4 regions of the Paenibacillus sp. UNC217MF genome follow, and region 2 is predicted to be linked to each of the others. Evidence: riboswitches for the same ligand, from Rfam matches in the RefSeq annotation. Region 2 holds a riboswitch; each other region holds the start of a gene.
What was found. A riboswitch is a leader RNA that binds a small molecule or an ion and turns the genes downstream of it on or off. The one in region 2 is predicted to bind cyclic di-AMP.
Positions count from the first base shown of each region.

Region 1: it holds a riboswitch for cyclic di-AMP, as region 2 does, so the genes downstream of both, BP95_RS0104600 (CAP domain-containing protein) here and BP95_RS0127850 (hypothetical protein) in region 2, are expected to answer to the same signal.
Region 3: it holds a riboswitch for cyclic di-AMP, as region 2 does, so the genes downstream of both, BP95_RS0119240 (3D domain-containing protein) here and BP95_RS0127850 (hypothetical protein) in region 2, are expected to answer to the same signal.
Region 4: it holds a riboswitch for cyclic di-AMP, as region 2 does, so the genes downstream of both, BP95_RS0114655 (3D domain-containing protein) here and BP95_RS0127850 (hypothetical protein) in region 2, are expected to answer to the same signal.

Region 1 is NZ_JMLT01000008.1:239,051-241,252, forward strand. Features, by position in the region: gene BP95_RS0104595 (DUF2785 domain-containing protein) at 1-388, shown strand, start outside; gene BP95_RS0104600 (CAP domain-containing protein) at 509-1,351, opposite strand; cyclic di-AMP (ydaO/yuaA leader) riboswitch at 1,358-1,487, opposite strand; gene dhaK (dihydroxyacetone kinase subunit DhaK) at 1,659-2,202, opposite strand, start outside.
Region 2 is NZ_KK366030.1:208,556-210,757, reverse strand. Features, by position in the region: gene kdpA (potassium-transporting ATPase subunit KdpA) at 1-420, opposite strand, end outside; gene kdpF (K(+)-transporting ATPase subunit F) at 475-552, opposite strand; cyclic di-AMP (ydaO/yuaA leader) riboswitch at 855-1,032, opposite strand; gene BP95_RS0127850 (hypothetical protein) at 1,047-1,454, opposite strand; cyclic di-AMP (ydaO/yuaA leader) riboswitch at 1,525-1,714, opposite strand; gene BP95_RS0127845 (hypothetical protein) at 2,091-2,202, shown strand, end outside.
Region 3 is NZ_KK366027.1:726,741-728,942, forward strand. Features, by position in the region: gene BP95_RS32685 (polysaccharide deacetylase family protein) at 1-400, shown strand, start outside; gene BP95_RS0119240 (3D domain-containing protein) at 486-1,196, opposite strand; cyclic di-AMP (ydaO/yuaA leader) riboswitch at 1,206-1,374, opposite strand; gene BP95_RS0119245 (amino acid ABC transporter ATP-binding protein) at 1,634-2,202, opposite strand, start outside.
Region 4 is NZ_JMLT01000026.1:49,662-51,863, reverse strand. Features, by position in the region: gene BP95_RS0114660 (TatD family hydrolase) at 1-706, shown strand, start outside; cyclic di-AMP (ydaO/yuaA leader) riboswitch at 900-1,103, shown strand; gene BP95_RS0114655 (3D domain-containing protein) at 1,422-2,202, shown strand, end outside.

The DNA.
Region 1 (2,202 bases), on a different contig from region 2:
CATCGCAGATGTCATGGCTGCTTGTGTACGCAGTCCACACATTGGCCCAGAGGAATGCAAGAAGCTTCTCAGTGCCATTGAGCACATGCTTCTTCATGCGAATCATATCTTGCGAACAGAGGAAGATGAACGCATGGCGACAGCCGTCGTGTCAATGCTTGAGCTTAATAAGTTGTCGTTCACGTCCTATTGCGCGTGGCTTATGCAGGCTGAGCTGCCCAATGAAGACAAAGTGATTTATCGCTGTAGACGCATAAATGTTAAAAATTTTGCTCGATCTGTATGGTTGCGTGCAGCAATGAGAGAATTCATCGATCCAACAACAGAATGGCACAATTGGTATAACATTGAAAAGAAACTGAATCCGGTCTTCAACAGAGACATATAAGATCAACTTCATTTCTGTTAATTTCCTCGTTATTCTCTTGTAGAGCGCCTGATTAAATACAAAAAAAAGAACCTGCACTTACCTGCAGGTTCTTGATGTGATATCTACATACTTAACTCGTTAGCCTGTAAATGATTGTACCCACACGCCATTGTAGTATGCAACACCGATGGAGGTGAAGCTGGAGTTCAGGATGTTCTTACGGTGTCCATCGCTGTTCATCCATGCGTTCATTACTTCTTGCGGATTACGTTGGCCTTTGGCAATGTTCTCGCCAGCAGTATTGAAATTGACACCTTGTGCTCTCATCAGATCAAATGGGGAGCCAAGTGTTGGAGATTGATGGTCAAAGTAGTTGTTATCGTTCATGTCTTTCGCCTTGATCATCGCAACTTTGTTCAATTGTGCATCGGATTTCAATGGCTGCAAACCAGCATTAGCACGTTCTTGGTTCACCAAATCGATAACTTGGCTAGCGAAGTCACTGTTCGCATTGTTGTTGTCTTGCGGCGCAGTTGGTTTATTGTCACCAGGTGTTACCGGTTTTTCAGCTTCTGGCTTGTTTACTTCTGGTTTGTTAACCTCAGGCTTTTCAACTTCAGGTTTCTCGATTTCTGGCTTCTCTACCTCAGGTTTGTTTGCTTCTGGCTTTTCAACTTCTGGTTTATTTACTTCCGGCTTGTCCACCTCTGGCTTTTGAACGGGAGGCGGAACGATTGGCTTATTCCCAATCTCTTTTTGAATGGCTTCCATCCATTTGGACAAGATTTGCTTCAATTCCGAGTTATCTTGGAATACTTTATCAAAGTCCATATTCATACCCAGGTTTGAACAATTCGAGTTCATCATTGGATTCGGCTGTTGCACTGGGCTAACGGGTGCTGCCATAGCAGAGTTCACCGCCATAACCGGTGCCAATGCAATCGCACTTGTAATTACAACTTTCTTAAATGTCTTCTTCATCCTGTACATCTCTCCCTTTGCAGCCTGCGAGGTTAGCTGTCGGGTTCGGGTTAAAGTGGACTCCCCTGTCGCTATACGACTTCACCCCAATGAATCGGTTCCCCCGCGCTCTGATGAGCTTCGGCTTGTTTTGTGGTACGTTTCCGATCCTAACACGGATAATACAGGAGATCATTTCAAATATATTGTAATTAATTATAATATCTTCCAAACGAAAAGAACCGGAGTATGCTAGACTGCACTCCGGTTCTACTTTTCTAGTATTCCATTTGGTCGGAAATTGATCTAATCCTAATCCGCTCGCTTCTTACTTGATCACTTGGGACAACGCTGTGAAAATCACGCCAAGCGCATAGGCACCAGCATCAGGATAGCCAAGACTCCGTTCGCCAACCGTACCCGCTCTTCCCATACGAGCTACTATTGTCTCTGTATACTTTGCACCTTGAACAGCAGCCTCTGCCGCTTTCACAGAAGCAGTCTTCACGTCATCGCCCTCAGACGCACTCTGTACCCACGCATCTGCAAATGGAGCCAACGCATCGACAAGTGTCTTATCCCCAACTACAGCTCCTCTTCCGAATGAGCGCTCGCCCGTGTCTTGAATGCCTTTAACAACTGCTTGCATCATTTGTGCAAATTCAGAAACGGTCAATTCTACGCGTTCGCCCGCGAACTTGCTGGCAGCACGGAATGCTGAACCCCAGATTGGGCCGGAAGCGCCGCCGCAATGCTCCATAATAACTAACGAGCAAGCATGGAGGAAGCTGCCCATGTTGTCTGAATGATGTTCAATGATGTCATGCCATTCTCTCTTCAATTGCTTGAAGCCCTTCGCCACACTCATACCG
Region 2 (2,202 bases):
GAAAATAATGCCCGTCATTTGTGACAGCGGAGACAGTCCACTTTCACCGCTATAGTGCTGCAAGTTCGTATTCGCCATGAAGCTGATCGCCGTATTGAATGCTACTCCCGGTTCCATGCCAGGAATGCCATTCGGATTCAACGGCAATACCCCTTGAAGGCGGAATATTGCATACGTCACCACAATCATTAGCACGTTCGTGGCAACTGCTGTAAAGGCGTATGCCTTCCAGCTTTGCGATTGATCCTTAATGCCGAAACACTTAAATAAAAAACGATCTATCGGACCAAATACAAGGTCCAACGGTCTTGGAGCTCCGCTATTATCAAACACCCCTGCCATATATATTCCGATCGGACGCGCTATCGCCAAGGCAAGCAATAAGGTAATTCCAATGGCGATCCATTCGATTGCACTCATTGTTCCGTTCCACCCTTCTCTAATGTACAAATATCAACAATCACTCTGCCCAAACTAAAATCGTTCCGGCTTGACTAAGGCATATAACAAATAAATGAACAGCGCCGTAATCAAGGTGAATAACACGATCATCATGAGCGATCACCCCGTTCATCCACTTCCGCCTTGCACCAATGGAGAATGCCCATTACGCTTAGTCCAAGCAGTGCGAGAAGAATCATCATGACTGCATCAAACATAGTCCCTTCCTCCTCCTGAATAAGGTTCTCATCTCTCCAGGCAATGCTGCCGCGATCCCGACCTACCAAGACTTCTCGCTCTGTAGGAACGCGCAGGCAACACAAAAAGCCACACGGAAAGAGGGACCCTTTCCGTGTGGCTTTTTTCGCGCGTCGTCAAATAAACGTGCGCGTAATGTTCCACGACGAAATAAAGGCTGCCTCCTTGGACGCTTACGAGGTTAGCTGACGGATTCGGGCGCGAAGAGTCGCCCTACCAGCCAGGAACGGATTCCTGTGCCGGATTCACCCCTTGCGCGAACTGCAGATGTACAGCTGGCGCACTAACATTGGTTCCCCCGTTCCCATGAATGGGATTCAGCGGTGAGCATTGCCTATATGGATAAATTAGATGATATCTGATAGTAAAAATGAAACTTGATCCGATTGCGTATAAATGACGTAATTTGCACCAAGCAATCGGTAGATCGACTGCGGATGATGACGCTTCGTCACGATTGTGATCGGATCCGTCGTCCATTGCCGGCATATTTGAAGCAGCCGGCAGGAAAGCGCAAAGCTCTGTTCAAACACATAGATTCGGCCAATCGGGACATGAGGGACGGCCCACGCCTTCGGCTCCGTCGTATTGATTCGGCATATGGAATGAACGCCAATACCTTCCAATCGCTTTGCCAATCGCCCATTATGGGCAATTCCCGCCACCGAATATCCTGCTCCTTTCAACTGACGTATGAATTCAATCCCCGTCTCACAGCCTGCGAACACTGTAATGACCCGGTCCGCATCGTACATATCCAGTTCCTCCTGTTCATCTGTCCGAAGCCCTACTTGCAAGAAAGAGGTGCGTCGCCATATGATCAGGCGCGCCTCTCCCGTACGCTTACGAGGTTAGCTGACGGATTCGGGCGCGAAGAGTCGCCCTACCAGCCAGGACAGTAATCCTGTGCCGGATTCACCCCATGCGAACGGTGGCTGCTGACTGTCCACTCAGCTCCATTCACTTGATTGGTTCCCCCGCTTCCGCTTCCTGCGGAATTCAGCGATTGAGACGCAACGGATAACGTTGTTGTTGCTGAACTGAATCTTACGCCTTTCCCCCTCCTGCTGTAAATGAAATGAAAACCATAATTTCTCCATTTCCGGGCAATTGTGATCAACTAATCCCATCTTATCTCCCATTACAGCATCATTACCTCGCAATTTCTCAACTTTGCTTATGCGGCGATGATTTCATGAGAAAAACAAAGAAATTTAAATAAATACCTGTATGTAAACGCTTTGTTTGACCATTTGTTTGGATTTCCTGGATTGGATTCTATTTACAATCTCTATTCCAAAAGGTAGGATACGCACAACAACTGAGACGCTGCTTGCAATCGATTTCGATCTGCACGGCAGATATTGCATCTCATCGAGAGGAGGCACGATATGCAAGACCTAGAACTTGCACAATTACTAAGTCACAAGCTATCTGAACACTGGGGAAAATGGAGCGAGCAGCATGGAGACAGAATCTTTCAACCAGAAGAGATGGACGTTC
Region 3 (2,202 bases), on a different contig from region 2:
AAAGCTGACGCTTCCAGCTTTTGAACACCAGGTGAAGGATACTGAACGCATTATCGAGCAGTCTACCGGATATAAGCCTCGATACTTCCGTCCGCCATATGGAGAAATCAACGAAGAGCAATTGCGCTGGGCAGGAGATAATGGATACATGGTCGTCAATTGGGATGTAGATACAAACGATTGGCGTGGATTAACCGCTTCACGTATTTTGCAAAATGTGATGCGTGGGGTACGCCCAGGTTCCATCGTATTGCAGCATGCCAGCGGAAGCACACAAAATGGGTATCTGCATGGAACCGTGAAAGCACTCCCATCAATTATTCAGCAGTTAAGGGAGCGGAAATATGAATTCGTCACCCTGCCTGATCTACTCCAAGATCAGAAGGAAAAGAAGGAATAAGAAAACAAGCCCCGCCATAATGGCGAGGCTTGTTGTTCAATTGCTATTGTAAGTATTCATCTACATCTATATATAATAGTAGATATTATTTCAACACATATACTTTAACGTCTTGCACGCCGAATGTGTTGCCTGTCTTCTTGCTTACCGGTACAAATATGTCAACCTTTTTCCCCTTGATTGCACCGCCTGTATCCGTAGCTACAGCAACCATACCGCCTGTCGGTAAGTGTTTGAAATCATATCCCGTAATATACAATTTCGTACCAAGCGGAATCACTTTTGGATCGACCGCAACTGTACCTAGTTTCAATGCATTACCCAATGCATCTACTGCGCCCCATTTGCCATTTTCACTCGGATGAGCTGTGTAGGCTGTTGCACGCATGCTTATCGTTTTCTTGTATGTCGCTGTACGTCCAGAGGACAATTGAACTACATTTTTAGGAGCAGCTTGTTGTACTGCTGCTTTCTGATTATTCGAAGCCGTTTTGACTGCCTGTTCGTCATTTTTTGCTACACCCAAAGCATTATTGACTGGCATCCCTTCCAATACCGACTTTTGAACAACAGGGCTTGGAAGTTCGATGGAGAGTCCACCATACAGATTTTTCGGATTAATTGTCGGGTTTGCCGACAATACGGATTCAACACTCATGTTGTAATTCTTAGCAATTGAATAGAACGTTTCTCCTTCTTTTACCGTATAGGGCTCAGCCTGTGCCGGCAAAATTTGAAGAATGGACGCAAGTCCAAGTAAAGCTGCTGTAATCGTTAGTGTAATTCTTTTACGCATATGTTTTGTTTTCCTCCTGTGCATTAGCCTGCGGGGTTAGTTGTCGGATTCGGGTCAAGGAGTTCCCCTACGCCATTCCAAGTTGCGGAATAAGCGATTCACCCCAAGGTGTTCTCGTAATATCGAACACCGGTCAATAATCCCCCGTACGGGTGTGTCGTTTCGGCTCGGATTGCATCATATCACAATTTTGTAACCTGTGCGCAGGAATATGATGGTAACTCTCTGGAACCCGCGCCCCCCAATGGATTGAAGCTTCAAATTTTTTTTATTTCATAACAAATTTGTAATCAGAGATGACATTTTTGTAATCTTTCTGTTTCCATCATAGCACATATTTCAGATTTGTAAACGAAAACGCTTACATAATTCAGCAAACAACAATAGGCACCCCCTAAGGATGCCTATTCGAACACCTATATATTTACAATACCTCTTTACAATACTCTGCTTAGAAAATCCTGCGTTCTAGCATGCTTAGGATGGTTAAATAATTGGTCTGGAGAACCTTCCTCCACAATATTGCCGCCATCCATAAACAAAATACGATCGCCCACTTCACGTGCGAAGTTCATCTCATGAGTTACGATTACCATCGTCATTCCCTCTCCGGCGAGTGATTTCATGACCTCAAGCACTTCGCCGACCATCTCTGGATCAAGCGCTGATGTCGGCTCATCGAACAGCATCACATGCGGCTGCATAGCAAGTGCTCGCGCAATCGCGATACGCTGCTTCTGTCCACCGGACAATTGTCTAGGGAATGCCTTGGCCTTATCCGCCAAGCCAACCTTACCAAGCAGCTCCATTGCTAGTTTATTTGCTTCAGCTTCTGGCACATGTCTCACCTTTATTGGAGCAAGGGTAATATTTTGCAGCACGGTCATATGGGGAAATAGGTTGAACGATTGGAATACCATCCCCATTTTTTCACGTGTTTTGTTAATGTTGTGCGACTTGTCAGTGATGCACTGATCCTCGAATCGGATATCCCCTTGTGTCGGAG
Region 4 (2,202 bases), on a different contig from region 2:
TATCGCACGGGCCGTTGAACAAGGGGTGACCCGTATGGTTAACATCGGGTTCAATCGAGAGACGATCCCGACGACGATGGCGTTGGCAGAGAAATATGATTTTATCTATGCAGCCGTGGGCTGGCATCCGGTAGATGCGATAACGATGAAGCCGGAGGATATAGACTGGATCGCCAAGCTAACGGAGCATGAAAAGGTTGTGGCGATTGGCGAGATCGGACTGGACTATCACTGGGATACGTCTCCGAAGGATGTTCAGCACCGTGTATTCCGCGAGCAAATTGGGTTGGCGCGAGAATTGAAGATGCCGATCATTATTCATAATCGTGAAGCGCACGAAGATGTAATCCGCATCTTGCGCGAGGAGAAGGCTCACGAAGTAGGGGGCATCATGCACTCCTTCTCAGGTAGCTGGGAAACAGCGAAGATGTGCCTGGATATGGGCTTCTACCTTTCATTTGGAGGACCTGTTACTTTCAAAAATGCAAAACAGCCGAAAGAAGTACTTGTTAAGGTTCCGAATGATCGACTGCTTGTGGAGACGGATTCTCCCTATTTGACTCCTCATCCGTTCCGAGGCAAGCGCAATGAGTCCGCATATGTTCGTCTTGTTGCAGAGGTTGCAGCAGAGCTGAAAGGTATGGAATTTGAAGAATTTTGCAGAATGACGACTCAAAATGCAATGACATGTTTTGACATCGCGTGAAAACGGGCCAAAAACAAGTGAAAAAAAGACATTGGCCATAAAATAAGTGGATTTCATTATGAAAAACGGATTAAGTTACATTTTTTTAACCATTTTTCGCGAAAAACGGAATTGCTACTGTCTTTACAAGAAGATTGCAAACACGATATGATTTCTCACAGATGTTATTACACAATTCAATATTGTTCCAACTAATTCAGTATCGCTTAATCTCCATGAAGTGGAGAGCGGGGGAACCAGAGTGTGAACGACATGACATGAGTACATGTTCAATCACACGGATTAATTCCTTGGGGTGAATTAGGGACGACCGAGCCATGAGCCGGTTGGTTCCGATAGGGCGACTCTCAAGCCCGAACCCGACAGCTAACCTCGTCAGCGTACCGAGAGAGGGTTCCTCGCGTCCTGCACTGTTGACGTTTGGGTTTCTATTACGGAAGCCGCGAAAGAGTCTCCTCTTACGAAGGGCTTCTTTTGTTTACTCTCAAACATTCTTTTTTTTGAATAATGAGAATAAAGACGTCATAGGGTGTAAGAAATAGGAGGTGGGAGCAGCCAATACTGAAACGTTGGTACGGAGATTTCGGCATTGTCTTGAACGATTACATGCTCGTTTATGGCAAGTGAAGTCTCTCGTAAACATTCTTGAAATAGTCGCGTCAGATGGAATCATGCAGAGCACTCGACGGCGGGACTATGTAAGGAGGACCGAGAAATGGGACAGATCGTGAACAACGAAACCCATGAACCCCGATCATCCAGCATGTCACTCGCATTGCGATGGAAGCATGAAAATGTGCGTGTTATCACCGTTATTGCAGCTGTAGCAATCGTGATCACATTAATAGCAGTCTTGACTTGGTATAATGTAACGAAGAAGACAGTGGCTGTGCTCGTTGATGGACAAGAGCGTTCAGTCGAAACTCGCCTAGATACGCTTCGCAATGTTTTGGATGAGCATGCGATAGCGCTTGGGGCATACGATGTAGTATCGAAGCCGCTTGATGCAGAAATTGCTGATGGAGATCGAGTTATTATTGAACGCGCTTTGCCTATCCAAATTACAGCGGATGGGAAGAAAGAAACACAATTTACGACGAAGAAGTCGGTGCATGATGCACTGAGTTCGCTGCAAATCCAAGTGAACCCTGAAGATAAGGTATTCCCTTCTAAGCGTGCCTCTATTTCGAAGAACATGGATATTCGTATCGTCCGTGTCAGCAAGAAGATGGAAGAGCGTAAAGTGAAGGTTCCTTATCAAGTGGTGAAGCAGGCAGATGCTACTCTCCTTAAGGGGAAGACCAAGACGGTTCAAGATGGAAAAGAAGGCTTGGTTGTCCAGAAAGTACAGAAAACGTACGAGGATGGTAAGCTCGTATATGCGCAGATGGTCGACAAATCCGTTCATACAAAACAAGTGAATCAAGTGATAGCCTATGGAACGAAGAAGGAACCGGAAGTTGCTGTTCTGTCAGTGAACGCGCAGGAAGACGATT